2 regions of the Alkalimarinus coralli genome follow, and region 1 is predicted to be linked to the other one. Evidence: predicted binding sites of a transcription regulator. Region 1 holds the regulator's gene; the other holds the start of a gene.
What was found. Region 1 encodes sigma-54, which starts transcription at its own class of promoters, with help from an activator protein. Its sites were predicted from a motif close to GTTGGCACGNNNNTNGNNT; they were not measured.
Positions count from the first base shown of each region.

Region 2: a site for sigma-54 is predicted at 1,633-1,651, ahead of glnK (P-II family nitrogen regulator). Genes of this name have one in related genera too.

Region 1 covers NZ_CP096016.1:649,080-652,226, reverse strand. Annotated here, with positions in the region: gene lptB (LPS export ABC transporter ATP-binding protein) at 1-211, shown strand, start outside; gene MY523_RS02870 (RNA polymerase factor sigma-54) at 432-1,961, shown strand; gene hpf (ribosome hibernation promoting factor) at 2,271-2,579, shown strand; gene ptsN (PTS IIA-like nitrogen regulatory protein PtsN) at 2,613-3,077, shown strand.
Region 2 covers NZ_CP096016.1:4,364,768-4,367,914, forward strand. Annotated here, with positions in the region: gene MY523_RS19720 (ammonium transporter) at 1-1,093, opposite strand, end outside; gene glnK (P-II family nitrogen regulator) at 1,157-1,495, opposite strand; gene MY523_RS19730 (accessory factor UbiK family protein) at 2,014-2,268, shown strand; gene MY523_RS19735 (YifB family Mg chelatase-like AAA ATPase) at 2,428-3,147, shown strand, end outside.

The sequences.
Region 1 (3,147 bases):
TGTAAGCGACATCAAGCAGATCGTCACCCATTTGAAAGAGAAAGGGATAGGCGTACTAATAACAGACCATAATGTTCGGGAAACCCTTGATATTTGTGAGAAAGCGTATATCGTGAGCGACGGACACATTATAGCGTCGGGCACTGCGGAAGATGTTCTGTCAAACCAACAAGTTAAAGATGTATATCTAGGAGAACAATTTAGGCTTTAATAGTCTCCCCAAGCGTTACAGTGCTCAAATATTAATAATAGCGCTTGCCATGACTACTATTTTTTCAATCTCCTAACTAAAATATGATTAACCGGAAATAATAAAACAACTGACTCGGAAGTGGTTTACACTAAACCTGGTAGAGACAATAAAATAACTAAACAATGAGGAGACCTTGTTCATTGATGGTTTTGCATAAGGCGGTAGGTAATCAATGGTCATGAAAGCATCACTTCAGCTCAAACTAGGTCAGCAGCTGACAATGACCCCTCAACTGCAGCAGGCAATACGCTTACTGCAGCTTTCTACTCTTGATTTGCAGCAGGAAATCCAAGAGGCCCTTGAGTCCAATCCAATGCTGGAAATATCTGACGATGATCGTAATCGATCCGAGAACCCGGATACAGAGACCTCCTCCCAAGAGCAAAACACAGCCGATGATTCTGCATCGCAAGCTAAAGAGTCCATGGCAGAAGCCAGCTCAGAAGGCTCTGATGAAATTATGAACGCAGAAGACTGGTCTGACAGCATTCCAAATGACTTGCCAGTAGATACCGCATGGGATGACATTTACCCCAACAACGCACCGTCTGGTCCTGCCCCAGAAGAAGATAGCGACTTTGAGTCACGTAACAGCGTGGGCGAATCCCTTCAGGATCATCTGCTTTGGCAACTCAACCTGACCCCCATGTCAGACATTGATAAACTGATCGCCATGTCTATCATTGACTCAGTTAATACCGATGGCTATTTATCCAGCACCGTTGAGGAGATCTTATCCGGTTTTGCTGAAACCAATCAGGAAGAAGCGAGCGAGCACGAAGTTGAGCTAGACGAAGTACAAGCGGTTCTAAAACGAATTCAACATTTTGATCCGCCAGGGGTAGCCAGTCGAGACCTGCAAGAGTGCCTGCTAATCCAACTCAATCAGCTTCCAGATAGCACACCATGGTTACCTCAGGCAAAACTGGTCATCAACCATTACCTCAATCTTTTAGGCAACCGGGACTACGCCCAACTGATAAGACGCAGCCGCATAAAAGAGACCGACCTTAAACAGGTTATCAAACTCATTCAATCACTTAACCCTCGACCAGGCGAGCAGATCAGCGGTAATACACCCGAGTATGTTGTTCCAGATGTGGTTGTCAAAAAGGTTAATGAGCGTTGGAAAGTGGAGCTCAACCCGGAAATTGCCCCTAAGATAAGGGTTAATTCAAGCTACGCATCACTCGTTAAACGAGCTGACAGTAGTGCTGACAACACTTATATGAAGGATCAGTTACAAGAGGCCAAGTGGTTTATTAAAAGCTTACAAAGTCGTAATGAGACACTGCTGAAGGTTTCCAGTAAGATCGTGGAACATCAACAAGGTTTTCTTGATCATGGTGAAGAGGCAATGAAGCCTCTTATTCTGCATGATATAGCGGAGGCCGTAGATATGCATGAGTCAACCATATCAAGGGTCACCACCCAAAAATTCATGCATACTCCCAGAGGCATATTTGAACTTAAATATTTCTTCTCCAGCCATGTAAGCACAGCATCTGGAGGCGAGTGTTCATCAACCGCAATTCGCGCCATCATTAAAAAACTGGTAGCGGCTGAATCTGCCAAAAAACCGCTAAGCGATAGCAAAATAGCAACGATACTCGACGAACAAGGTATCAAAGTAGCAAGACGAACCATCGCAAAATATCGCGAAGCGATGTCAATACCCCCATCAAATGAACGAAAACGTTTAGTATAATTTTAGTTATGAGGGGTATTCAGAATTAAACGGTTTTGAGTCAATAAATGGATTAGCTAATATGCTAAGATTGTTGGCATCAAAAGATAGGCTTGGCGGGGCTTAACACAAGCCCAGGCAAAGCGTCATCAAGAAAGTAAAGTGAAAAACAAAGGCAATGAAGTTCTGTTCCCTTGCTGATCACTGCCAGGAATTGAGTTAACGCTATTCGGATGTTTCACTAGTAGACTCATTGCTAGTCGCACATTCAAACGCGCCTCAATATGTAGAAGATTTCAGGGAACACAAAAACGATACTAGGAGCGAAATATGCAATTGAATATTACGGGACACCACGTTGATCTGACAGACTCTTTGAAAGACTATGTTAGCAGCAAGCTCGAAAAGCTTGAACGACACTTTGACCATATCAGCAACGTTCAGGTTACATTATCAGTTCAAAAACTTCGTCAAATTGCAGAAGCGACCCTTCATATCAGTGGCGCCGATATTCATGCTACAGCAGAGCAGGAAGACATGTACGCAGCAATAGATATGCTGGTAGACAAGCTCGACCGTCAAATTCTTAAGCATAAAGAGAAGAATGTCGACAGACTTCACGGTGCATCCGCACGATAAGTTACTTGCCATAGAATAGAATAAGCATTAATAATGACCGATACGTCAGTTTCAATTCAATCTATACTGTCTCCCGAGCTGGCTCTTTGCAGCCTGCCCGGGAGCAGCAAAAAGAAAGTTCTGGAAGAAATTGCGCAGCGAATAGCGCAACAATATCCAGATATTAATGAAAACACGATCTTTAACAGCCTGATCGGTAGAGAACGATTAGGCAGTACTGGCATTGGTCAAGGAATCGCAATTCCTCACTGCAGGCTGGAAAACTGCCACAAAGTAATCGGAGCCTTGCTAACGCTTAATCAGAAAGTGCCCTTTGATTCGATCGATAATGAGCCTGTTGACCTGCTGTTTGTACTTATCGTCCCACAAGAAGCAACCAGTGAACACTTGGAGTTACTCAGCCAGCTGGCAGAGAAATTCAATAATACCGAACTGTGCCGAAAGCTTAGAGGTTGCGAGGACAGTGAGTCACTATACAACACAATCATTCAATCATAACTGATTGATCATTTTGCCGTTCAATATACTAGCTGAGCACTTTGGTTCTAAACGAACATCATTAACTCAA
Region 2 (3,147 bases), 1.1 Mb from region 1:
CAGAGAACGTTACATCGCTGTTCGTGACGGGTACTAATAGCAGACCTAGCAGACCGACAACACCGTGAACAGAGATGGCACCCACTGGATCATCAATTTTCAGCTTATCAAGCGTGATGATACTGAATACTACTAATACACCACCGATTGCGCCAAACAGTGTAGCCTGAAGTGCGCTAGGCGTAGAAGGCTCAGCAGTGATGGCAACCAGACCCGCCAACGCACCGTTAAGTAGCATGGTCAAATCCGCTTTACCAAACAGTAGGCGAGCTGTGATAAGTGCAGCAACCGCACCACCTGCAGCAGCAGCGTTAGTGTTAAGGAAAACCATCGCTACCGAGTTTGCACTGTTTATGTCGCCAAGTTTCAGTACAGAACCACCGTTGAAACCGAACCAACCCATCCACAGGATGAATGTACCTAAGGTTGCAAGTGGAAGGTTCGCACCTGGGATTGCATTAACCTGGCCGTTAGGACCGTATTTACCTTTACGGGCACCTAGTAGTAAAACACCGGCTAAAGCCGCTGATGCACCTGCCATGTGAACGATACCTGAACCTGCGAAGTCAGAGAAACCAAGGTCGCTAAGAGAATAGAGGCCAAATACAGAGTTTCCGCCCCAAGTCCAAGAACCTTCAAGTGGGTAGATAACCGCTGTCATTGCGACGGCAAAAGCCAGGAAGGCCCAAAGCTTCATACGCTCAGCAACCGCACCTGATACGATAGACATGGCTGTTGCAACGAATACTACCTGGAAGAAAAAGTCAGACGCACCAGAGTAGATAGAGCCGCCTTCAAAACCGTCTTCACGGCCAGCAAATTCGCCTAATGTGGCTGCAACATCAACATTCTGAATGCCCGAAAGGAAGATATCACCGCCGTACATGATCGAGTAGCCACACACTAGGTACATGATGCAAGAGATCGCAAACAGCGCGACGTTTTTAGTCAGAATTTCTGTGGTGTTTTTTGATCGTACAAGGCCTGCTTCAAGCATTGCAAACCCGGCGGCCATCCACATGACCAAAGCACCACAAACGAGGAAGTAGAACGTATCCATTGCATACTGCAACTGGAAGATATTGTTTTCCATAATTAAGCCCTCCGCACTAGGCTTATTTAATGATTAATCTAAGAAGAGTATTTCAGATCGCGATTAAACCGCATCAGCGCCGGTTTCACCGGTACGAATACGAATGATCTGCTCAAGCGTTGTGACAAAGATTTTGCCGTCGCCGATTTTCCCTGTATTAGCCGCTTTAGTGATGGCTTCGATAACTTGATCAAGTAGATCAACGTCAATCGCCACTTCTACTTTTACTTTAGGAAGAAAGTCCACAACATATTCCGCACCGCGGTATAGTTCTGTATGCCCTTTCTGGCGACCGAAACCTTTTACTTCTGTTACGGTGATGCCCTGTACTCCGATTTCTGACAATGCTTCACGCACGTCGTCGAGTTTGAAAGGCTTGATAATGGCAGTTACGAGTTTCATTTGGTTCTCCTTTAGAGCCGCCGAAATTTTTAGTTATTGAGTCGGTTGACCGAAACTATTACTACGCACACTGTACTTTCTATTAAGGCTTGGATAAGCAACTTATAGTGAGTAGCCGTGCGGATTGTACGTAGTATTAGCATTCGCTGTGCCAATGGCTAAAATAACATAAAAAACAGTTAGATAACGGTCTGTTTTTTGGTTTTGTTAATTTGCTAGGCCCAATTATAGCGCATTGTTCATGAATGCGAACTGATCTGGTGCGGTTATGATGCTTAATAAATGTTGGTGCACATTATTGGTGCATTGATCTATCTTTTGGGATTTCCAGCACTTAATATCGTGGCAGATCCACTGCTGTGTCAGAATCGGTGCCGATAGAAACATTTAGAGGATTATATTAAGCGTGATAGAATGGCTCACAGTATGCTGTATCCGGTTGCTACCTCAATGTATAAAGCCCGTAGCAATGCATAGCAGATGACTTTACGCAACTGAATTACAAGGAATCACAGTCCATGTTAACGCCTCAACAACTTTTGAATTCTATTCATGAGCAGGTCGGCCAGTTTATCCCTGATGTGGCTAAGTCAGCTCAGGATGACCTGCACAACCATGTCAAGATGGTGGTGAGCAGTGTATTGAGCAAGCTCGACCTGGTAACCCGTGAAGAGTTTGAAACTCAAGAAGCGGTGCTGTTAAGAACGCGCGCCATGTTAGAGCAGTTAGAGAAGCAGGTAACTGAGCTGGAAAAAAAGCTAGCCGATAAATAACCGCGTCACCCTGCACGGCACTGTTTAAACGCTGCATAACCTGGAATCTGTTTAGTTTATGCCGTGTGTTGGTAAACGCACTAATTTGGAACTCCCCTTTTTTTATACTCACCCATCTGTGAGCAGAGGAAAAAAGAGGGGACAATAGCAAGGAATGCTATGTCACTTTCGATTATCTATAGTCGCGCCCGAGTCGGCGTGAGTTCTCCGTTGGTTACAGTGGAGACACATATCTCAAATGGTCTGCCCAGCCTTTCAATTGTCGGGCTTCCGGAAACTGCGGTCAAAGAGAGTAAAGACCGTGTAAGAAGCGCCCTTATTAATTCTGGCTTCGAGTTTCCCAATCGTCGAATCACTATCAACTTAGCCCCAGCTGACCTGCCCAAAGAGGGAGGGCGGTATGACTTGGCGATTGCGTTAGGCATTCTCGCAGCCTCCCATCAGTTGCCGGCTGAACAGTTAAAAGACAGAGAGTTTATAGGTGAGCTTGCATTAACCGGGGAGGTTCGTTCAGTAAAAGGCAGTTTGCCAGCGGCGATGGCTTGCGGCAAAGCACAGCGAACGCTTTATGTTCCGCAGGCGAATAGTGATGAGGCTGCTCTGTGTCGCTCAACCCGGGTATTAGCGGCCAAGCACCTGCTTGATGTCTGTGCTGATATCAAAGGTGATAGTCATTTATCTGAGTTAATTTTTGGTGAATCTGCCCAGAGTGGTCAAGCTGTGCCTGATTTGATCGAAGTGAAAGGGCAATTTCTGGCCCGGCGAGCGCTAGAGATAGCTGCGGCTGCCAGTCTCAACCTGCTGTTTTACGGCCCGCCGGGTACCGGTAAAAGCATGTTGGCCTCTCGGTTGCCGGGTATTCTGCCTGGACTAAGTGAA